4 regions of the Pantoea sp. C1E2 genome follow, and region 1 is predicted to be linked to each of the others. Evidence: predicted binding sites of a transcription regulator. Region 1 holds the regulator's gene; each other region holds the start of a gene.
What was found. Region 1 encodes CRP, which controls carbon source genes, mostly activating them, when cyclic AMP is high. Its sites were predicted from a motif close to ATGTGANNNNNNTCACAT; they were not measured.
Positions count from the first base shown of each region.

Region 2: a site for CRP is predicted at 2,650-2,667, ahead of ACXI0A_RS05065 (iron-containing alcohol dehydrogenase). Genes of this name have one in related genera too.
Region 3: a site for CRP is predicted at 1,514-1,531, ahead of udp (uridine phosphorylase). Genes of this name have one in related genera too.
Region 4: a site for CRP is predicted at 3,441-3,458, ahead of ACXI0A_RS01990 (PTS mannitol transporter subunit IICBA). Genes of this name have one in related genera too.

Region 1 covers NZ_JBSZHT010000002.1:4,178,911-4,184,851, reverse strand. Annotated here, with positions in the region: gene ACXI0A_RS19975 (aminodeoxychorismate synthase component II) at 1-491, shown strand, start outside; gene argD (bifunctional acetylornithine/succinyldiaminopimelate transaminase) at 579-1,799, shown strand; gene ACXI0A_RS19965 (YccS/YhfK family putative transporter) at 1,800-3,875, opposite strand; gene crp (cAMP-activated global transcriptional regulator CRP) at 3,934-4,566, opposite strand; gene ACXI0A_RS19955 (OsmC family protein) at 4,870-5,274, shown strand; gene ACXI0A_RS19950 (phosphoribulokinase) at 5,318-5,941, opposite strand, start outside.
Region 2 covers NZ_JBSZHT010000002.1:1,063,320-1,069,260, reverse strand. Annotated here, with positions in the region: gene ACXI0A_RS05080 (DeoR/GlpR family DNA-binding transcription regulator) at 1-335, opposite strand, end outside; gene ACXI0A_RS05075 (D-threonate 4-phosphate dehydrogenase) at 342-1,322, opposite strand; gene dtnK (D-threonate kinase) at 1,315-2,586, opposite strand; gene ACXI0A_RS05065 (iron-containing alcohol dehydrogenase) at 2,776-3,924, shown strand; gene ACXI0A_RS05060 (dihydrodipicolinate synthase family protein) at 3,942-4,826, shown strand; gene ACXI0A_RS05055 (NAD(P)-dependent oxidoreductase) at 4,881-5,834, shown strand.
Region 3 covers NZ_JBSZHT010000002.1:481,893-487,833, forward strand. Annotated here, with positions in the region: gene metE (5-methyltetrahydropteroyltriglutamate--homocysteine S-methyltransferase) at 1-468, shown strand, start outside; gene ACXI0A_RS02470 (dienelactone hydrolase family protein) at 507-1,343, opposite strand; gene udp (uridine phosphorylase) at 1,644-2,405, shown strand; gene ACXI0A_RS02480 (tetratricopeptide repeat protein) at 2,493-3,761, shown strand; gene rmuC (DNA recombination protein RmuC) at 3,847-5,358, shown strand; gene ubiE (bifunctional demethylmenaquinone methyltransferase/2-methoxy-6-polyprenyl-1,4-benzoquinol methylase UbiE) at 5,434-5,941, shown strand, end outside.
Region 4 covers NZ_JBSZHT010000002.1:362,828-368,768, forward strand. Annotated here, with positions in the region: gene ACXI0A_RS01980 (MltR family transcriptional regulator) at 1-2, opposite strand, end outside; gene mtlD (mannitol-1-phosphate 5-dehydrogenase) at 79-1,227, opposite strand; gene ACXI0A_RS01990 (PTS mannitol transporter subunit IICBA) at 1,322-3,247, opposite strand; gene ACXI0A_RS01995 (DUF3053 domain-containing protein) at 3,727-4,440, opposite strand; gene ACXI0A_RS02000 (gamma-glutamyltransferase) at 4,608-5,941, opposite strand, start outside.

The DNA.
Region 1 (5,941 bases):
TGCGTAACGATGCCATCACGCTTGCGGAGATGGAGACGCTGCCACTCACCCATTTGGTGATTTCCCCCGGCCCCTGTACGCCGGATCAGTCCGGTGTTTCTCTTGACGCCATCCGCCATTTTGCCGGACGCTTGCCGATTCTCGGTGTCTGCCTCGGCCATCAGGCGATTGCGCAAGCCTACGGTGCACAGGTCGTGCGTGCACGTCAGGTGATGCATGGCAAAACCTCTGTTATCCAGCACACTCATCAAGGCGTATTTCGCGACCTTAATAATCCGCTCACCGTCACGCGCTATCATTCACTGATTGTGGCGCGCGATACGCTGCCCGCAGAATTCGAAGTGACAGCCTGGAGCCTGCGTGATGGCGAGCCCGATGAGATCATGGGCTTCCGCCACCGCACTTTGCCGCTGGAAGGGGTGCAGTTCCATCCTGAGAGTATCCTCAGCGAGCAGGGCCATCAGCTATTGGCTAATTTCCTCAACGCGTAACTTATGTTTGCCTTCGTGTGATTTTTTATGCATATTTTGTGATTATAATTTCACTTCAGCTCAATAAATAACCCAATGAGGTCGGCAATGGCAGCGGAAAAACTAGCGGTAACCCGGGAAACGTTCGATAACGTGATTTTGCCTGTTTATGCACCAGCGCAGTTCGTGCCGGTTAAAGGCAAGGGCAGCCGAGTCTGGGATCAGCAGGGCAGAGAGTATATCGACTTCTCCGGCGGCATCGCGGTGACTGCTTTGGGCCATTGCCATCCGGCGCTGGTGGAAACGCTGAAAACGCAGGGCGAAACCTTGTGGCATACCAGCAACGTGTTCACCAATGAACCGGCGCTGCGTCTGGCTAGTAAACTGATTGCCGCGACCTTTGCCGATCGCGTGTTCTTTGGTAACTCCGGCGCGGAAGCCAACGAAGCTGCTTTCAAGCTGGCACGCTATTACGCCTGCAAAAAACACAGCCCGTTTAAAAGCAAAATCATTGCCTTCCACAATGCGTTCCACGGACGTACCTTGTTTACCGTTTCCGTCGGCGGCCAGCCGAAATACTCCGATGGCTTTGGTCCCAAACCGGCGGATATCGTGCATGTGCCGTTTAACGATCTGGATGCGGTGAAAGCGGTGATTGATGATCATACCTGCGCCATTGTCGTCGAGCCGATTCAGGGCGAAGGTGGCGTGGTGGCGGCGACGCAGGAATTTATGCAGGGCCTGCGTGCACTGTGTGATGAGCACAACGCGCTGCTGGTGCTGGATGAAGTGCAGAGCGGCATGGGTCGTAGCGGTAAGCTGTTCAGCTACGAACATTACGGCATCAAGCCAGACATCATCACCACCGCGAAAGCGCTGGGCGGCGGATTCCCGGTGAGCGCGATGCTGACCACCAATGAAATCGCTTCAGTGATGGCGCCCGGCGTGCACGGCACCACCTACGGCGGCAATCCGCTGGCCTGTGCGATTGCCGAAACCGCACTGGACATCATCAACACCCCTGAAGTGCTGGGTGGTGTGGAAGCCCGTCGTCAGCAGTTCGTTGAAGCGCTGCAGGCGATCGACAGCAAATACGATCTGTTCAGTGAGATTCGGGGCAAAGGTTTGCTGATTGGGGCAGCGCTGAAACCGCAGCACGCCAGCAAGGCGCGCGACATTCTCAACGCATCAGCCGCAGAAGGATTGATGATCCTGACCGCCGGCACCGATGTGATTCGTTTCGTGCCGTCATTGGTGATCGAACCGACCGATATCGAAGAAGGCATGGCGCGTTTCGCCAAAGCCATTGAGAAAGTGCTGGCTGCCTGATTAGCTTTTCGGGCGCAGTACTTTGAGCCAGCTGCCATGATGTGGCCGCTGGCTCCACGCCATTGAAGAGATGGTGTGCATGACGTTCAGATGTTGCAGAATCCGCTTCACATGCTGTTCCACAATCGTCACCGGCCCCTCATTCAGATTCTCCGGCGCTTCCAGAATATTGCTGTCATTGCCTGGTCCGTCATAGGCTAGTCGCTGCTGACAGCGCTGCAGCGCAATTTCACAGGATTGCAGATAACGCTCCGCCAGTTTGGGCGTCAGCATGGTGTGCTCACGCGCCAGAATCGTCATTGCGTTGAGATGCTCAACGATAAACTGACTGTGCGTCACCCACATGCGCATATCTTTCAGGTACTGCGCATTAAAGCCCGGCTCGCTGGATGCCTGATTCAGGGAGTTAAACAGCGCATTGTGCGCCTGATTAACCTTCATGCGTTGATACGCCAGCTTTTCGGGGGATTGCTCCGGCCCCAGCAGCATTCTTAGCGCTTCCTGATAGGCATCCAGTGCATCATGTGCGTTGCTGCGCAGCAAGCCACTCTGCCACTGCGGCCATAGCCAAATCATGCCGGCAAAGGCGATCAGGCAGCCCATCAGTGTGTCCATCATGCGCGGTAACAGGAACTGCGCGCCGTTCAGCGACAGCAGCTGCAGCGAATACACTGCCGTCACGGTAAAGCCAATCATCGACCAGCCGTAATACTTGCGCGTCACCAGATAGCTGGCGAGGGTGATGGCCAGCATAAACAGCAAGGTGATCGATTCGGGCACCGCCAGCTGCAGCGAACCGGCCGCGATCAGCAATCCGGCAAAGGTGCCCAACGCACGGTGCTGAATGCGTACCCGTGTGGCGCTGTAGCCATTCTGGCTGACGAACATAATGGTCATCAGAATCCAGTAGGGCTTGGGAATATTGAAGAACAGCGCCAGCGCACTGCCAAACATCAGCATCACCGAGATACGCGCGGCGGTGCGCAATGCGGCGGATTTCAGCGACAGATAGCTGCGCAGCGCCGGAAACAGCGGCAAACGGCGCTGGCGATCGGCCATCAGGTCACGGGTGTACAACGGCTTCTGGGTGCGCAGCACGCGAGCGATACGGCTGAAGTGGTAATAGCAGAAGTTACCCACCGGATTATCGGGGTTTTGACGCGCAATCTTCTCCAGCGCACCGAGCTGCTTCTCCATGTGAAAACGATCGGGCAACTGATGATAGAGAATGGCATCGGCCAGCAGACGCAGGCGCGCAGAGATAGTTTTCGCATTCCAGCGGATCACCGCTTCGGCGTGACTCTGTTCCACCAGCTTCTGCACCTCTTCCGGCTGGTGCAGGCTCACCGAGATGTGTTCCTGCAAATCCAGCGCCACCTGGAACGCGCGCGTCAGGCGTTTGTGGCTGTTATCACGACTGGCCGACAGCATATGCATTTGCTGATAACAGGTGGTGATCAGATCAACGGCTTTTTGCTGGCGTGCCAGCAGCGGTGGTAATGCCTTTTCCGGATCGGTGAGCTGCGTCAGCAGGGTATATTTGGCATCGCAGTAATCCGCCAATTCCCGATACAGCAGGCTAAGGGTTTCACGCATCGGCTGCTCTTTCCACAGCCAGAACCAGAACCAGTTAAACAGGCCGTACCATAGCGTGCCACCGATATACAGTAGCGGCGGCACCCACATGGGCATGCGTCCAACCAGGCTGAGGCTAAAGATGGCGGCAATCAGTGTGGCGGGCAGCAAGCGACCGTGCAGTGGGCTGATTTCGCCGGTCACGCCTATCAGCAGCGGCAGCACGAATAGGATCAGCGGTAAAGGAATCGCGTCACTGGTGAGAAATTGGATCAAAAAGCTGGCGGTGGCAAACAGGGAGCCGCCGACAATCAGGCGTTTGAAGAAGCGTTTATGCGGGGTATCGAGACCCGCCATGTTGCAGCAGGCAGGCACTAAGGAGAACAGCAGGCCTTTTTGCAGATCGCCAAACAGCCAGCCAAGAGCCACAGGCAGGCACAGCACCAGCGTTTGCCGCAGTGCGTAGTTGACCTCAGGATGATAGATGATTCGGCGCCACATCAGCTCATCGCAAACAAAAACGGCGCGATGTTGCCATCACGCCGTGGGTGATAAGAAATTAGCGGGTGCCGTAGACGACGATGGTTTTACCGTGTGCGGAGATCAGGTTCTGATCTTCCAGCATTTTCAGGATACGACCCACGGTTTCGCGTGAGCAACCCACGATTTGACCAATCTCCTGACGGGTGATTTTGATTTGCATCCCGTCCGGGTGAGTCATCGCATCTGGTTGTTTAGCCAGATTAAGCAGCGTTTGCGCGATACGGCCCGTCACATCGAGGAAGGCAAGGTTGCCCACTTTTTCGGAGGTGACTTGCAGACGACGCGCCATTTGCGACGAGAGTCGCATTAAAATATCCGGGTTTACCTGAATCAGCTGACGGAATTTTTTGTAGGAAATTTCAGCCACTTCGCAGGCACTTTTCGCACGTACCCAGGCACTACGTTCCTGACCTTCTTCAAACAGGCCGAGTTCGCCGATGAAATCTCCCTGATTGAGGTAGGAGAGGATCATCTCTTTGCCTTCTTCATCTTTGATCAGTACCGCGACGGAACCTTTCACGATGTAGTACAGCGTTTCCGCTTTCTCACCCTGATGGATGAGTGTGCTTTTGGACGGATATTTGTGAATATGGCAATGGGACAGGAACCATTCGAGTGTAGGGTCTGTTTGCGGTTTGCCGAGAACCATTCGCTATTATCCTCTGTTGTAATCGTGCCCAAAATACAGGGGGCAGTTTTCCCTGTCAGGCGGTGTAATCGTAGAGCGCTTCCAGTAAAGGAAAATTATTTCCGGGTGATTCTTAAGCTACGCTTTTGATTCTTCCCGCCTTCGTCTGTTATGACGAAAATATTTTCAGCACTGTTTGTAGCACAGCTTTTGCAAGCTGTCTTCTGTTGTCTCGCTTCAGCAAAGGGCAGATGTGTCTGGATTGCTGTTTATCAAGTGAAAGCGTACTCTGGCGGCAAAACCGCCACTTCAGGAGAAAGAATAATGCAGGCACGAGTGAAATGGGTGGAAGGGCTGACCTTTCTCGGAGAATCCTCATCAGGCCATCAGGTATTAATGGACGGTAACTCGGGCGACAAAGCGCCGAGCCCGATGGAGATGGTTTTGATGGCAGCTGGCGGCTGTAGCGCGATTGACGTGGTGTCGATCCTGCAAAAGGGTCGAAATGACGTGGCTGACTGCGAGGTGAAACTCACCTCCGAGCGCCGTGAAGAAGCGCCACGTATTTTCACGCAAATCAACCTGCATTTTATCGTTAGCGGCAAGGCGCTAAGCGATAAAGCGGTCGCGCGGGCTGTCGATCTGTCGGCGGAGAAGTATTGCTCGGTGGCGATCATGCTCGGCAATAGTGTGAAAATGACGCACAGTTACGAAGTGATTGAGCGATAGCATCAGCGGGCGGCCAAACGGCCGCCGCTACAGAATTTCTGGATTATTCAATCCGTTTACCTTCAATCAGCCGCTGCACCAGTGGCGTCATGATTAACTCCATCGCCAGACCCATTTTACCGCCCGGCACCACCAACGTGTTCATATGTGAAATGAACGAGCCCTGGATCATCGCCAGCAGATAAGGGTAAGCAATGCCTTCCAGTCCACGGAAGTGAATCACCACAAAACTTTCATCGAGCGAAGGGATTTCACGTGCGGCAAACGGGTTGGAGGTGTCAACGGTCGGCACGCGCTGGAAGTTGATATGGGTGCGTGAGAACTGCGGCGTGATGAAGTTGATGTAATCCTCCATCGAACGCACCACCGAATCCATCACCGCTTCGCGCGAATGGCCTCGCTCGCCGGTGTCGCGCACCAGCTTTTGAATCCACTCCAGGTTGACGATCGGCACCACACCGACCAACAGATCGACATGCTCCGCCACGTTCTGCTGCTGCGTGACGACGCCGCCATGCAGTCCTTCATAGAACAACACATCGGTGTTTTCCGGCAACGGCTGCCAGGGCGTGAAGGTGCCGGGCACCTGATTCCAGGGCACAGCTTCATCATAGGTGTGCAGATATTTGCGCGATTCACCTAACCCGGTTTGTCCGTAATGCTTGAA
Region 2 (5,941 bases), 3.1 Mb from region 1:
GTCAGCTGTCGTGCCAGTTCCAGCATGGTGGTGCCGGCATCCAGCACCACTGAGTCACCTGACTGCACATAACTGGCGGCAAACTGCGCGATGGCCTGCTTCTCGGCCAGATTACGCTGCATCTTTTCCAGCGTGGTCGGCTGAGCTGGAATAAAGCGATTGAGCGTCACCCCGCCATGGCTGCGGCTAATGACGCCTTCCTTGTCGAGCTTGATCAGATCGCGGCGGATCGTCGCCGGTGAAGCCGAGATCGCACTCACCAGCTGTTCTACAGTGACCAGATTATGACTTTTCAAATAGTCCATAATCTGGTCGAGACGGCTTTGTCCCTTCATATTTCCCTATGCTAGCTGCATCGCGAGTTTAATGGAGATCGCCATGCTCGCAGAGTTCGCTTTACCTGTCCAGGCGATATCAAACGCCGTACCGTGGTCCGCAGAAGTGCGGATAAACGGCAGGCCAGCGGTGATATTGACGCCATCATAAAAGCCTAACAATTTCAGCGGGATGTGTCCCTGATCGTGGTACATCGCCACCACCATATCGTACTGGCCTTGCTGGCACTGCAGGAACACGGTATCCGGCGGGCAAGGGCCATAAACATCAATGCCCTTCTCTTTCATCACTTTGATCGCCGGTGCGACGGTGGTGATCTCTTCGTCACCAAACAGGCCATTTTCGCCCGCGTGCGGGTTCACCCCTGCAACGGCAATGCGCGGATGGTCAAAACCAACCCGGCGCAGGAAGGTATCCGCCATGCCGATCACCGTCTGGATGCGATCGCCATTGAGCGTGTCGAGGAACTTACGCAGCGCGATATGCGTCGTCACATGGATCACCTTCAGGTGATCGGTGTACAGCACCATGGCGTAGTTTTTGGTGTTAGTCAGCTGCGCCAGTAGTTCAGTATGCCCCGGATAAATATGCCCTGCCGAGTGCAGCGCTTCTTTATTGAGTGGAGCTGTCGCAATCGCATGCACTTCACCGGCCAGTGCCAGTTCGGTGGCGCGCTTCACACAGCGCCAGGCCAAATCGCCCGCTTCTTTCTGCACTACGCCCGGTTTTAAGGCTTCTGGATTCGCCAGCGGCTCATCGATCACGTTGATGATGCCCGGTGCAAAATGCGCGTCTTTGACGTTGTCCAGTACGCGCAATTCAGCCTGCGGCGTAATGTTCAGCCCCATCACCCGACGTAGCGTGCTGGCACAGCCGATCACTACCGCCGGGATACCCGCCAGGTCGCCTTCCGCTAGCGCTTTGATGATGATCTCCGGGCTGATGCCTGCAGGATCGCCCATGGTCACCGCAATAATTTTATTCACTCGACTTCTCCTCAATGAAACGGATGGCTTCTACCAGGGTGTTTTCGTCTCCAAAGCCACCCGCTTTGGTCATCACCGGCAGGTGTAATTCGCTATTTAGCAGAACCCCGTGCGGCACACAGCCCGCCACCAGGCCCTGAATCTGGAAACCTTTGGCGCCGAGCGCCTGTGCGACAGCAATCGCCACGTCGCCGCCCGAAAGATACAACCCGGCAGGCAAGACATGACGGCAAACGCTGTGGGTCAATTGGGCGAGGAAGAGGCAGATGCGTTCTCCCAGTTCCTGACGTGACACCTGATGTTGCTGACACAGCTGTTCGATCTCATGACGTTGTTCTGCATGCTGTGTAGTGCGCACCACGCAGTGCGCGCCGTCGCGTAACGCCTGTTGCATCGCCTGCTGCCACTCAGCGGCCTGCGGCCATGCGGGCTGAGCAAAAAGCTGACAGATATCTATATCGATAATGCAAATGTCGCGCTGGGTCGCAAGGCGGGCAATTTGCTGCTGCGCGATGGCGCTCATTGAACCCACCACCGCCAGTACTGGCCTGGCAGGACGCGACGCCAGATATTCACCCAGGGCATCACCTAATCCGGAAGCGCCCGCGAGTAGTGGTCGTGCGGGTAAACTCGCCGCCGCCGCCACGATCAGCGCAATGTCAGCATCCTGCTCGGCATCCAGCACCACTAAGCCCTGCCTACTGGCGAGCACCTGTGTCAGCTTGCCACTGCGCACCGTCGCCAAATCAAGGGTTTCACCTGTCAGATCGCTTTGCATGTGCAGACGGGTTAACACATGGCTGCTGGTCACCGGGGTTTTCGGGTCACTGGCAAATTCGGTATCCGTCAGACGCTGCTGGTTGATCCAGACTTCACCCTCACGCGTTATGCGACCGAGTTTCGGCACGGCGGGCACCACCAGTGCTAAGGTTTTTCCGCTGGCGTGTAACGCGGCTTCAATCTCTGCACCGGGATTGCCACGCAGCGTGGAATCAATCTTTTTAAACAGCCAGCCATCCTGGGCAATCGCCTGATGCTGCTGTAATGCTAGCGTTGTACGATGCGCTGCTTCTGCTGCGCTGACTGCACGGCTGTCGGTGCTGATCACCAGCACATCGGCGCTGCTGGCATCGTGGGCTGTACTGCTATCAAACAGCACATGCACCTTTGCGCCTGCTCGCGCCAGTCCGCTACCGGCGTCGTTGGCACCGGTAAAATCATCCGCGATCACTAAGACGGGTGTTTTCCATGGCTGTGAAGTCATTCTCTTTCCTCTACCGGCAGCTCGCCGCGTTGAGATTGATTATATTCAATCATGATTGATTATATGTGAGCAAGATCAAATTATTTGAAATCAATTTGTCCTATAAATTTAGGCACTGTAGTGACAGAACCCGCACTGAATGAGCAAAATTAATCATTTAGTACGAAAAAACCGCGATAAGGGTATGAAATGAATATCAACAGCACCGTGATCAGTGGCTTCCAGGCGCTAAATGACCTCAGCTATTTACTGCAGGGTAAAGAAAAAGCGCTTCTGGTCACCGACAAGAATATCGAAGGCATTCCAGCGGTTCAGTCGCTGATCGCGCAGCTGAAGCAGCAGATCAGCAGTTTGAGCATTGTGAACAGCGTGCCGCCGGAGCCGAGCCAGCACGATGTCGCCGCCATTGTTGCTGCTTTACCGTCAACCGACATCGATCTGGTGATTGGCGTCGGCGGTGGCAGCGTGTTGGATGTCGCCAAACTGCTGTCGATTCTGTGCGTTGACGGCGCGCCGACACTGGATGCCCTGCTGGCCGGTGAGAAACCACTGACCCGCACCACGTCACTGTTGATCCCGACCACCGCCGGTACCGGCTCCGAAGCCACGCCGAACGCGATCCTGGCGATCCCAGAGAAAGAGACCAAAGTCGGCATCATTACTCCGGTGATGCTGCCCGATTATGTCGCACTGGTACCTGAACTGACCACCAGCATGCCACCGCATATCGCCTCTTCCACCGGCATCGATGCACTGTGTCATCTGATCGAGTGCTTTACCGCCACCGTGTCCAATCCGGTGAGCGACAACTATGCGCTGATCGGCATGAAAAAGCTGTTTGCCAGCCTGGAGACCACCATCGCCGAACCGGGCAATCTGGAAGCGCGCCTGAATATGCTGTGGGCCTCTTATTACGGTGGCGCATCGATTGCCCACGCTGGTACGCATTTAGTGCATGCGATGTCCTATCCGCTGGGCGGCAAATATCATCTGCCGCACGGCGTGGCGAACGCCATTCTGCTGGCACCGTGCATGCGCTTTGTGCGCCCCGCCGCCGTAAGCAAATTCGCGCTGGCCTACGATCTGCTGCCGGACGCTGATGCTTCGCTGGATGAAGAAGCGAAATCGCACGCGCTGGTGGAGTACTTCGCCGCGCTGGTAAAACGTCTCAAACTGCCTGCCAGCCTGGAAGAACTGGGCATCGGCCCGGATCATCTGCCGTATCTGGTTGAAGCCGCGCTCGACGTGCAGCGACTGATGAAAAATGTACCGATGAAAGTGAGCGCCGATGACGTACGAAACGTCTACCTGACGCTGTTTCCGGCTTTGAATCACTAAGGATTAATGAGGGAATCATGAGCAAGAAAATTCAGGGCGTATTAACCGCCATCGTCACCACCTTTGATAGCGAAGGTGCGTTTAATCCCGTGGCACAGCGCCTGCAGGTGCAACGTCAACTCAGCGCCGGTAACGGTATTTTCTGCGGCGGCACCAACGGTGAGTTCTTTGTGCTCAACGAGCAGGAGAAATTAGCCGTCACCGAAACCTGTGTCGATGAAGTGAACGGCAGCGCGCCGGTTGTGGCCCACATCGGTGAGATTTCTACCCGTGAAACCATCCGTCTCGGCAAGCAAGTCGCCAAACTGGGCGTCGATGCGGTGTCGGTGATCACCCCGTATTTCGTGCCACTCAAGCAGGAAGAGCTGATTGCCCACTACCGCGCCGTGGCGGATGCGATTGAGGTGCCGCTGTATCTGTACAACATCCCTGCGCGCACCGGTAACACCCTGCAGCCGGAAACCGTTCGTGCGCTGGCCTCGCACCCGAACATCATTGGTATTAAAGACAGCGCGGGCAGCTATGAAAGCCTGAGCGGTTTCCTCAAGGCCGCTGAAGGCATGGAGAACTTCAACGTGCTGACCGGCCCAGACTCGCTGATCCATCGCGGCTTTGTTGAAGGCTGCACCGCCTGTATTTCGGGTCTCGCCAACGTGGCACCGAAAGAGATCAATGCCATCTGGGCACGTTTCCACGCGGGCGATATTGAAGGTTCACGCCAGGCACAGGAGAACATCACCGGCCTGCGTACCGATCTTTACAGCGTGGGTTTCCCACCAGCCACCGTGAAGAAAGCCGTGTCACTGCTGGGGTCTGATGTGGGTAACAGCCGCTATGCGGTGAGCTTCTCTGCCGAAGAAGAGCAGAAGATCCGCCAGATCGTGAATCAGTATTTGCAGTAAATACCGATTGGGCAGCGATTGCTGCCCGTTCCAACACCAGGATTGGGAAAAGCCATGAAAGTTATCTGTACTTCACCCTCTTTCGCAAAATATGACGCTGCGCCCATTGATGCGCTGCAACAACAGGGTTTTGAGCTGATCACGCAGCCCGCCGATGCGCCACTGAGTGCGCTGGAGCCGCATCTGGCCGATACCGTGGCGATGATCGTTGCTTTTACCGACGTGAACGAAGAACTGCTGGCAAAAGCACCTCAACTGAAAATCGTGTGTAAGCATGGCGTGGGCGTCGACAACATCAATCTGGATGCCACCCGCGCACGCGGCATTTACGTCACCAATGTGCCGGATGCCAACAAACATGCCGTGGCCGACTTCGCCTTTGCCCTGATCCTCAATAGCGCACGCCAGATTACACAGGCTGCGATTGAAACCCGCGCCGGCAACTGGCCGCGCATCTTTGCCACTGATGTGTATGGCAAAACGCTGGGGATTATCGGCCTGGGGAATATCGGCAAACAGGTCGCGCTGCGTGCCAAAGGCTTCAACATGCGCGTGATTGCTTTCGATTTTTATCCAGATGAAAAATTTGCCGCCGAGCATGGCATCGAATTCGTCAGCCTCGATCATCTGACCGAAAGCAGCGATTTCATCACGTTGCACAAGCCGCTCACTGATAAAACCCAGAATCTTTTTGATGCTGCGCGTATCAAGCGTATGAAAAAGAGTGCATTCCTGATCAACGCCTCACGCGGTGGCATCGTCAACGAGCAGGATCTGTATCAGGCGCTGCTGGATAACGTCATCGCTGGCGCGGCTGCCGATGTCTTCGAGCAGGAACCGCTGGCGGAACATCCGCTGTTCACCCTCAACAACTTTATCCCGACTTCGCATATCGCGGGTTACACCGACGGCGCCATCAGTGCGATTGGTGAACGCTGCGTGGCGCAGATTGTGCAGTGCATCAAACAGGGCGAGCGCCCGACAAATGTTATGAACGGGCTGGATTAATTTTTCTCAACACCCTACTTAATCCAAATTTTAATCCCCAGTCATTGGCGCGGTAACCCGGCGACCACATCATTCATCCCCAGTAAACGAGCGGGTGAATGATTGGA
Region 3 (5,941 bases), 3.7 Mb from region 1:
CCCGCGCTGCGTGAAGGTCTGCCGTTGCACCAGTCTGACTGGGCTGCCTATCTGACCTGGGCGGTCGATGCCTTCCGCCTTAACGCAGCGGTTGCGCAGGACGCGACGCAAATCCACACCCATATGTGTTATTGCGAATTCAACGACATCATGGACTCGATCGCGGCACTGGACGCGGATGTGATTACCATCGAAACCTCACGCTCTGATATGGAATTGCTGGATGCGTTTAAAGCGTTCGAATATCCGAACGAAATTGGGCCTGGCGTGTATGACATTCACTCACCGAATGTGCCCAGCGTGGAGTGGATGGAAGATCTGCTGCGGAAAGCGGCGCAAAGTATTCCGCCCGCGCGTTTGTGGGTCAATCCGGACTGCGGTCTGAAAACCCGTGGCTGGAGCGAAACCCGACAGGCACTGGCGAACATGGTTAAAGCGGCAAAAAATCTGCGCGAGGAAACGGTTTAACGCACAGGGACTTGGGGCGCATGAGCGCCCCAATATGATTATGCGTTTGGCGCGACACCATGCTGTGAAAACCAGGCCAGCATACGTGCCCAGCCATCGGCGGCAGAATCGGCGTGATAGCTTGGACGATAATCGGCATTGAACGCGTGACCGGCTTCCGGATACACGACAATCTCCGCTTTGGCATTGGCAGCATGCAACGCCTGGCGCATTTTATCGATACTTTCCAGCGGGATGCTTGCATCCTGACCACCGTACAAACCGAGTACCGGGGCCGTGAGATCCACGGCAACATCGATCGGGTGCTTCTGCTGCTTCAGGGTTTTCTCACCCTCTAAGCGGCCATACCAGGCGGCGGCGGCACGGACCTGCGGGTTGTGCGAGGCAAACAGCCAGCTGATACGCCCGCCCCAGCAAAATCCGGTGATCGCCATACGTCGAATATCGCCATCGTGGCGCGCCGCCCAGTTAGCGACATGATCAAGGTCGGACAGCACCTGCGAATCCGGCACCTTGCTCACCAGTTCTTTCAGCAGAGTAGGGACATCGCTGTATTCACTCGGATCCCCTTCGCGGAAGTACAGCTCTGGCGCCACGGCCAGGTAACCTTCCAGTGCCAGACGACGGCACACATCACGAATATGCTCATGTACGCCAAAAATCTCCTGCACCACCAGAACCACCGGCAACTTGCCTTCATAGGTTTTTGGTCGGGCATAATAAGCGGGTAGATTTTCACCCTGGCTCGGCACCGAGGTTTCACCCGCATGAATCTGATCGCTGGATGTGGTGATAGTGCTGCTGGCGATGGGCTGAACGGCCGGGGCAAAGCCGCCGACTGCTGATTTTTGTGCCATATTGTCTTCGGTTTTCATGGTTCTCTCCGTGCTAGCAAATGCGCAATCACGTAACTATAGCCTGCTTCAGGAGCAAGGCTGGCGTAGGGTTCAGAGGGATGTTTACTTATGTTCTTCTTCTCTATTAACACTGCCACCCGAACTTACACAGCACCGCTTGTAGCAATTCAGAATTGCCGAGCGCATTTGTGTGATTCATGTCACATAATAATTTTCTGATAATGTAAGTTTCATTGTCGATGGTGAAACTAATCACATATTTATCTGGCGCTCTCACGTAGAGTGACACGCATATCCCTTATCTATCAGGAGTCTGTTATGGCCCAGTCTGACGTTTTCCACCTTGGTATCACTAAAGCCGATCTGAAAGGTGCCACATTGGCAATCGTTCCCGGCGATCCGGAGCGTGTGAAAAAAATCGCTGCGCTGATGGATAACCCACAGCATCTCGCTTCACATCGTGAATTCACCACTTACCTCGCGGAAGTCGATGGCAAGCCGGTGGTGGTGTGTTCAACCGGTATCGGCGGCCCATCTACTTCAATTGCGGTGGAAGAACTGGCGCAGCTCGGCGTACGTACTTTCCTGCGCGTCGGCACCACCGGTGCGATCCAACCGAATATTAATGTGGGCGATGTTTTGGTCACCACCGCGTCTGTACGCCTTGATGGTGCCAGCCTGCACTTTGCGCCGATGGAATTCCCGGCAGTGGCCGATTTTACCTGTACCACCGCGCTGGTGGCCGCAGCAGAAGCCTGTGGCGCCAAAACGCATATCGGGATCACCGCCTCTTCTGACACCTTCTATCCGGGCCAGGAACGTTACGATACCTTCTCAGGACGCGTGGTGAATCGCTTCCAGGGCTCTATGCAAGAGTGGCAGCAAATGGGCGTGCTTAACTATGAGATGGAATCCGCTACACTGTTAACCATGTGCGCCAGTCAGGGGCTGCGAGCGGGCATGGTGGCGGGTGTTATCGTTAACCGTACGCAGAAAGAGATCCCGGACGCGGTGACCATGAAACAGACCGAAAGCGATGCGGTGAAAATTGTTGTAGAAGCCGCGCGTCGCTTAATTTAGTGCGCAAGGCAGCAGGTATTACGGATAAGGAATTCCCTGCTGCCGCCACATTGCGCACGTTTTTCAGCTGATACTGAGAAAACAACTATGCGCAAAACGGTTTCTGCTCCTCGTCCTGCCTTTAATCCTACTCCCGCTGCTGCGCAGTCTCGTATTGAGAGCGTGGCAGCACGTTTTCGCCAGGCGATGGCGGCCTCTGACTTCCCCGTGGCACGTCAGTGCTGTGAAGAAGTTTTGCGCGTCATGCCGCAAAATATGCAAGTGCTCAGCGACTATGCGTTAACGCTGATGCGCGTGGGCGAGTACAAAAAATCCTACAAAACCTACCAAAAGATCTATCAGGCTCCAGCCGCACAGCGTGCGCAGGCCTCTGACACCTGGCTCGATGGCTTAACGGAAGTGTGTGGCTGGCTGGAGAAGCATGATGAAGTGGCGCGCTATGGCCGCGAGTCGCTGGAAAAGTCAGACACGATTTTCCGGCAAGGTCATAAAGTGGCGTATCCGGCAGAAGCGCCGCCGCCTTTTGATCCCGCCAATCCATCAGAAAACATCATCTCTTTCAGCCTGTACGGCGGCCAACCGCGCTACTGTGAAACACTGATCAAAAATATCGACGTCGCGCGCGAGCTTTATCCTGACTGGATTTGTCGTATCTATCTTGATGACAGCGTGCCGCAACACGTCTGGCAACGCCTCAGGCAGCCGAATACGCAGCTGGTGGATATGTCGCATGAGAAGACAATATTCCCGACGCTGTGGCGCTTTCTGGTGATGGATGATCCCAGCGTTAAACGTTACATCGTACGGGATGCGGACTCCTTGCTGTCTGAACGCGAAGTGGCGGCGGTGGAGGCCTGGCTGCAGTCGCCATCCTGGTTCCATCATATGCGCGACTACTTTACCCATACCGAACTGCTGCTGGCAGGAATGTGGGGCGGGTGTCACGGCGTGTTCCATAACGTTGAGCAGCAGATGCGCGACTTTATCGCCCAGTACAGCGGCAGTGAGCGCTTCACCGATCAATATTTCCTCAAGGTGGCGCTGTGGCCAACGGTGCGCGAAAGCCTGCTGAATCATGACGATATCTTCCAGTTCCATCATGCCCAGGCGTGGCCTGCACATCCGCCCATTCGCTGGCAAACCGATCGTTTCCACGTAGGTAGCAACGCCGGTTACTCCAGCATGGCGGGTAAAGTGGAAAATGTGGATAACGGCTGGCAGCAGGTTGAACTCACGCACGACGGGCAAAGCTGGTGTTATCCCGCCAAAGTAAAAGGCAGCGAATGGCTATTGCCGATGCCGTTTTTCCTGATTGATGCGTGGAAGGCAGGTGATTTGACGGTGAAAGCGCTGTAAATCACCCGCCAGCTTCACAACAGTCTGGACATTCATACAGTAGCGCCTTACCTTTTCCCTCAGCGAAACGATCCGCGGGGGGATTATGGATCAGCAACTTATCATTAGCGGCGCGCTGGCGCTGGCCGGACTGGGCCTCGGTTGGATTTTGGCCCAGTTGCGTGCCGGCCACCAGCACGCCAGCTTCACCACCGAACGCCGACTGCTGGAAGAGGCGCAGCAGCGCCAGCAGCAGCAGCTCGAACAGTTACAGCAGCAAATCCAGCAGCGCGAGCAAGAGCTGCGGCAGTTGCATGGCACGCTCAGCGGGGCACAGGAACGGCTGCAACAGCTCGATTACTGGCGTGGCGAAAGCGAGCAGCTCAGCCGGGAACTGCGCAATCAGCTGGAAGTGAACAGCGCGCAGGAAGCGGAACTGCGTGAAGTCACCATCCGTTTAGAAGAGACGCGTTTTGGCGCAGAAGAGAAGCAGCGCCTGCTCACCAACAGCGAGCAGCGCCTCAGCGCGCAGTTTGAAAATCTGGCCAACCGCATTTTTGAAAACAGCGGACGTCGCGTAGATGAGCAGAATCGTCAAAGCCTCAATGGCCTGATTGGCCCGCTGCGTGAACAGCTGGATGGCTTCCGTCGTCAGGTAACTGATAGCTTTGGCCAGGAGGCACGCGAACGCCATACGCTGGCCCATGAGATTCGCCAGCTGCAGCAGCTGAACGCGCAAATGGCGCAGGAAGCGGTCAATCTCACCAAAGCGCTGAAGGGCGATAACAAAATTCAGGGCAACTGGGGCGAAGTGGTACTGGCGCGCGTGCTGGAAGCCTCCGGTCTGCGCGAAGGTTATGAATACCAGACGCAGGTCAGCGTGCAGTTAGAACAGCAGGGCAGGATGCAACCGGATGTGATCGTGCGGTTGCCGCAGGGCAAGGATGTTGTGATTGACGCGAAAATGACGCTGGTGGCCTACGAACGTTACTTCAACGCGGAAGATGAAGCCACGCGCGAGCAGGCAATTCAGGAACACGTTAACGCCATGCGCGGCCATATTCGTCTTCTGGGGCGAAAAGATTATCAACAATTGCCCGGTTTACGCTCTCTGGATTATGTGTTGATGTTTATTCCGGTTGAGCCAGCCTTCTTATTGGCAATTGATCGCCAGCCAGAATTGATCAGCGAAGCATTGCAGCAGAACATCATGCTGGTCAGCCCAACCACCTTGCTGGTGGCACTGCGCACCATCAACAATCTGTGGCGTTATGAGCACCAGAGCCGCAACGCGCAACGCATCGCCGACCGTGCCACGCGGCTGTACGATAAAATGCGACTGTTTGTGGACGATATGAGCGGTATCGGTCATAGCCTCGACAAAGCGCAGCAGAGTTATCATCAGGCGATGAAAAAGCTGGCAGAAGGGCGCGGCAATCTGATTGCACAAAGCGAATCCTTCCGCGCGTTGGGTGTGGAGATCAAACGACCGATCAATCCTCAGCTGGTGGAGCAAGCGCAGCCGGAAGAGGCGGATGAAGATTGGGCGGACGATCCCGAGCCTGATGAAAATGCGGCAGATTCTTCCACCGCTTCGCTGCGCCGCATCAACGAATAGCACGGTGGTCACGTGCTCGCGTAACGCGACTCTGATACACTTCGGCAAGAATTGTTTGTGGAACAGGTAAACCCGATGGCAGATGAATCACAGCAGGAAACTACCCATTTTGGCTTTAAGATCGTCGCGAAAAGCGAAAAGGCCGATAAAGTCGCGGACGTGTTTCACTCCGTAGCGGCAAAATATGACCTGATGAACGATCTGATGTCGTTTGGCATCCATCGTGTCTGGAAGCGTTTTACCATCGACAGCAGCGGCGTACGTCGTGGTCAGCGTGTCCTGGATTTGGCCGGCGGCACCGGCGATTTGACGGCGAAATTTTCTCGCCTGGTGGGCGATACGGGTCAGGTGGTTCTGGCGGATATCAACAGTTCGATGCTGAAGATGGGCCGTGAGAAGCTGCGCAATTTGGGCGTGTCTGGCAATGTCAGCTACGTGCAGGCCAACGCCGAAGCGCTGCCGTTCCCGGATAACTATTTCGATTGCATCACCATCTCCTTCGGTTTGCGTAATGTCACCGAAAAAGAGAAGGCGTTGGCCTCGATGTTCCGTGTGCTGAAGCCAGGCGGGCGTTTACTGGTGC
Region 4 (5,941 bases), 3.8 Mb from region 1:
ATTATTGCCTGCATCGTTCCACTACCGCCGACGGGCACGGTTGGCACCGCGCCCGAGTGAGCTATTAAAAGGCGCGCATTATGCCATAGCGTTGTAAGCACTCACCACTGAGGTGACCACTTCGCTATTGGCTTCCAGCCCAGAGATCTCGGCCAGCGTGGCCTGCGGACCTTTCTCTGCCAGTAATGTGGCCAACTCTTGCGCTTGAGGATCGGCTTCGCTGCGGTAGTGCATCGCGGCGGCAATGCCCTGCACCAGATTCGCGTGCGGCAGGTGGTACTCAAGCGTGCCGAGCGTTGGCTTGATCAGACGATCGCCCGCGCTGAGTTTGCGCAGCGGCTGGCGGCCAACGCGTTCCACATCATCTTTCAGATACGGATTTTCAAAGCGAGTGAGGATTTTCTGGATGTAGGCAGCGTGCTTGTCTGCATCAAAGTCATAACGCTTGATCAATACTGCGCCGCTCTCCTGCATCGCACCCTGCACCACGGCACGCACTTTCTCATCCAGAATCGCATCACGGATGGTGGCGTGGCCGGCTAGCTGGCCGAGATAAGCGGTGATGGCATGACCGGTGTTCAGCGTGAAGAGTTTGCGCTCTACAAACGCCATCAGATTGTCGGTGAGTTCCATGCCGGGAATGTTTGGCAATTCACCTTTGAACTGGGTTTTATCGACAATCCACTCGCTGAAGGTTTCAACGGTGACTTCCAGCGGATCGCTGCTGCCGGCTTCAGAAGGCGGCACGATGCGGTCAACGGCGGAGTCCACGAAGCCCACATGCTCTTCAACCCACGCGTGATACTGCTCTGGCAGTGCCTTCAGCACGTGCTGCTTCAACTGGCTGGTGCCGCGTACCATGTTTTCACAGGCGATAATATTCAGCGGACGGACATTACCGTTGTCGCTGCGTTTGGCCAGACCCTTCGCGACACCGCCTGCGATGCGTTCCAGAATCTGCGGACCAACCGCCGTGGTAACGATATCAACCTCAGCAATCAGCGTGACGATGTCGTCGCTGGTGCTGTTCACTGCGCTAACGCCAGTAACGATTTCGACTTTTGCCTGCTCGCCAACCACATGAACCGGATACTCATGACGGGCGTTAAGGGCATCCAGAACCACCTGATTCACATCCGCGAACACCAGTTCGATACCGGCATCAGCCAGCAACTTACCGATAAAACCGCGACCGATGTTACCTGCTCCAAAATGTAACGCTTTCATAAATTTGACCCATATCAAATGACGAAAGGGCGGGCAAATCCGCCCCGTATAAGTGGGACGGGCTTGCCCGCCCCAGGGAAGTTAAAACGCGCTGTTACGCTTTTGGCGACAACAGATCCAGCACATCCTGCACGCTGGTGGTGTTTGCCAGCTTCTCAATCACGCTGTCATCATCCAGCGCGTTGGTCAGGCTGGTGATCACCTGAATGTGTTCGTTATTGCGAGCTGCAATACCAATCACCAGGCGCGCCACGTCATCGGCTTCTTCACCAAACAACACGCCCGCTGGGTACTGGCAGAACACTACGCCGGTTTTCAGCACGCGGTCTTTGGCTTCCACGGTGCCGTGTGGCACAGCGATAGACTCACCGAGATAAGTCGGGGTCAGCTTTTCACGTTCCAGCATCGCTTCAACGTATTCTGGCTGAACATAACCGCCTTTCACCAGCTGCTCACCGGCAAAACGAATCGCCTGCTCTTTGTTGCTGGCGCTCAAGCCGAGGAATACGTTGTCCGCGCCCAGTTTGAACAGGTTCGAGCTGCCGTCATCGTAGCTGTCTGCCAGCGTGGTCTGCACGGTTTCACGATGTGCTTCGCTGCGGTTAGCGGCGATCAGACGTTCAGTCAGATTGCTGTACAGTGCGCTATCGAGGAAGTTGTTCAGTGAAATATGCTGAGCCTGTGGTGCCTGACGCATCGCACGCTCAGTAAGATCGCGGTGAGTTATCACCAAATCTACATCGCCCGGCAGTGAGTTAATCGCGCTGTTGGTCACTGAGATATTGCTCAGACCGGCATCCTGCACTTTCTTACGCAGCACACCTGCACCCATGGCGCTGGAACCCATACCGGCGTCACAGGCCACGATGATTTTACGCACGTGGCTGACATCAACGCTGTTTGCATCGGCGATGACCGGAGAACCGGCAACGGCCTGGCCTTTCGACTGTGCTTTCATATCACGCATACGCTGAGTGGCAGCTTCGATATCGTCATCTTCTTTCACTTTGCTGGTTTTCAGCAGGATAGAAGAGACCACGAAGGAGACCGCAAACGCCGCGATGATTGCCGCAATGTTGGCGAAGTACGCGCCTTTTGGCGTCATCGCCAGTACCGCGAGGATTGAACCCGGAGACGCTGGAGAGACCAGACCGCCGTTCAGTACGGTCAGGGTGAACACGCCTGTCATACCACCGAGGATCACCGCCAGCAGCAGGCGTGGCGCCATCAGCACGTACGGGAAGTAAATTTCGTGGATACCACCAAGGAAGTGGATGATTGCCGCACCGCCTGCAGACTGTTTGGCGCTACCGCGACCAAAAATCATATAGGCAACCAGCACACCCATACCTGGGCCTGGGTTCGCTTCAATCAGGAAGAAGATAGATTTACCGGCTTCGCTCGCCTGCTGGATACCCAGTGGAGAGAAGATACCGTGGTTGATGGCGTTATTGAGGAACAGGATTTTCGCCGGTTCAACAAAGATAGAGGTCAGTGGCAGCAGGTTGTTCTGCACCATCAGGTTTACGCCCGCCGCGAGGATGTGCGACAGACCTTCAACCAGTGGACCGATGCCGATAAACGCCAGCAGCGCCAGCAGCATACCGATGATACCGGCTGAGAAGTTGTTAACCAGCATCTCGAAGCCGCTTTTGATCTTGCCATCAACCATACGGTCAAAGGTTTTGATCGCCCAGCCACCCAACGGACCGGCAATCATCGCGCCGAGGAACATTGGCATATCCGCACCAACGATCACGCCCATGGTGGTGATTGCACCGACCACGCCGCCGCGATCGCCGCCTACCAGGCGTCCACCGGTGAAGCCGATCAACAATGGCAGCAGGTAAGTAATCATTGGGCCGACGAGTTTCGCCAGCGTTTCGTTTGGAATCCATCCGGTTGGGATGAACAGTGCTGTGATGATACCCCAGGCGATAAACGCACCGATATTTGGCATCACCATGTTACTCAGAAAACGACCAAAGCTCTGGACCTTGACCTTCGCTGATGAGGACATAAACCCACCCCTTATTGAGACGCGCTGCAATAAGAGCGCGGTTGTTTTTGTTAAGACTTTTATTGAGCCGTTCCGGCGCGGGCCGTGGCATCACTGTATGCACGCGGACTCTAGCACTAGTTTATTACGCTGCGTAGCATCCGGGGTAAGTGTGATGCAGATCACGCAAAATTGGGGTGGTCAGGGTGCTATAAGGTGATGAAGATCACATAAATAGGGTGTAAGAAAAGTACGAAGGCGAAATTTTAAGCAAAACAACGGGATAAATGTGACTTAAGTCACCTTTAAGGCCCTATGGTTTGTTTCATAAGTGTGATTAAGATCACAAACTATTTTTGGTCGAAAATGCGCCAGATCACACAATAGTGATACCGATAAGGACGTTGTAAGGAAGTGACGAAATATCTGAAAGATGAACTGAAGAGTTTGTCAGGAAAGGGGCGACCTTTTGGTCGCCTCTGAGTGCCTAAAAAGCGACGTTACAAACCACCCTGCACGGCATTTTGCGCCTGGGTCAGGGCTTGTGCATTGCTGGAAAGGTTGCTCATCAGGGTGTTGTACTGCGTGGCCTGATCCTGCGTCGGGAACTGGACGCCGCCATCGTTAAAGGTCACACGCGTGCCCTGCGACTGCAGATAATCGCCGGTTTGCACCGCCGCCTGGCTCAACGCCTGCAGCTGAGGCAGCAGCGGAATCAAAGTACCCGCTGGCTGTGTCACCACTTTGGCGTACACGCTGTCATACACTTTCTTCAGGTCATCTGGCTGCTTCAATGTGGCTTTACTGCTGTCGGCCTGCATTTTGGCGCTCTGAATCTGCTGCGACAACACACTCAAATTGCCGCTGGCCTGACGCAGACTGTCGCGACGGGTCAGGTAGTCTTGTGGCACGCGAATCGCGGCCAGTTCATCGACCACAGGGCGCATGCCTTGCTCAACCGCCTGATTGGCCTGCTGAGAGAAGCCGTACAGAATGGCGTAATCGCCCGCGTAGTTGCCAAAAGTCTGCTTCTGGTTTTCGCTCAGGCTTGGCAGATGCTCGCCGCTACGCATTGCGGTGTTCTGTAAAAAGTCGGAGAAAGCTTTACGCTGATCGCCTTCTTTGTCGCCACAGGCGGTAAGTTGCATCACAACCAGTGCACTGACCATAAGCATGCCGGTACGCATCCAGATGCGGGATAATCCTGACGCCATGTTGAACTCCTGTTATGGCTAAATTCGATTCGGTGGGAATGGTCCTAAAGGATAGTGCAATGGCCTGGCGTGTACAACGGGAGCGGATGACCTGGTGCGCATCAATGCACACCAAATCATAAACGGCAGCAAGAGAGTAAGGTCGCCAGGCGGAGCGACCCGGCAGATTAAAACACCAACGCTTGTCCATCCTTGCGACTTTCAGTGGCGGCAATATAGAAGCCCTGCGGATCGCGCACAATCGCCTGCGCACCGCCAAAGTTGTAGCTCTGCAGCGGGTCTTCCACCGTTATCTGGTGGCCCATCTCGCGCAGCTTCGCCAGCACATTACGGTCGATACCCGGTTCCACCACCACCGCGCGGCCTTGCTCCACGCGCCAGCGCGGTGCATCAATTGCCGCTTGCGGATTCTGCTTGTGCTGCATGATGCGCAGCGCCAGCTGCAGATGTCCCTGTGCCTGCATTGGGCCGCCCATCACGCCAAACGACATCAATGGCTGACCTGCCGCATCCAGCGCAAACGCCGGAATGATGGTGTGGAACGGACGTTTGCTGCCGGCCACCACGTTTGGATGTTGCGGATCGAGCGAGAAGCCGCAGCCGCGATTCTGCATGCTGATACCGGTGCCCGGCACCACCACGCCCGAACCAAAGCCCATATAGTTGGACTGAATAAAAGACACCATCATGCCGCTGGCATCGGCGGTAGAGAGATACACGGTGCCGCTCTGCTGCGGGGAGCCGAAGGTAAAATCACCGGCTTGATCGGGATTGATCAGCTGGGCGCGCTGTTTGAGATAGCTGTCACTCAGCAGCAACTCTGCCGGGAATTCCAGATGGTCGTAATCGGTGACATAACGATCCAGATCGACCAGCGCCAGCTTCATCGCTTCGAACGACAGATGTAGCCAGGGTACGGAATCCGGCGTGTAGCTGCCGATGTCCCACTGCTCCAGAATACCCAGTGCGATTAGGGTGGCGATGCCCTGACCGTTGGGTGGCAGCTCCTGCACCGAGCCGTCGGCAAACGGACGCGATAACAGATCTACCCAGTCGGCGCGGTGGTTGTTGAGATCGGCCATGCTCAGTGCCGCGCCGTGCTGCTCGGCAAACGCCACCATTTTCTCCGCCAGTTCGCCACGATAGAAGGCTTCTCCCTTCGTTTCGGCGATTTTCTGCAGCGTGGCGGCCTGCGCCGGGTTACGGAACAGTTCCCCGGCACGCGGCGGTTGGCCGTCCGGCGCAAAGCATTCGGTAAAGCCCGGCTGGGATTTCAGTTTGTTGTAGCCGCGCTGCCACAGATGGGCGATCAGTGGCGAAACCGGGAAGCCGTCACGGGCGTATTCGATGGCCGGCTGCGCCAGCGTGGTCAGCGGCAATGTGGCAAAGCGTTCCGCCAGTGTGATCCAGGCAGAAACCGCACCCGGCACGGTCACCGCTTCCCAACCGATCTCTGGCATGGCGCTCTGCCCGGCAAAGCGCTCTGCATTCCAGCTGGCAG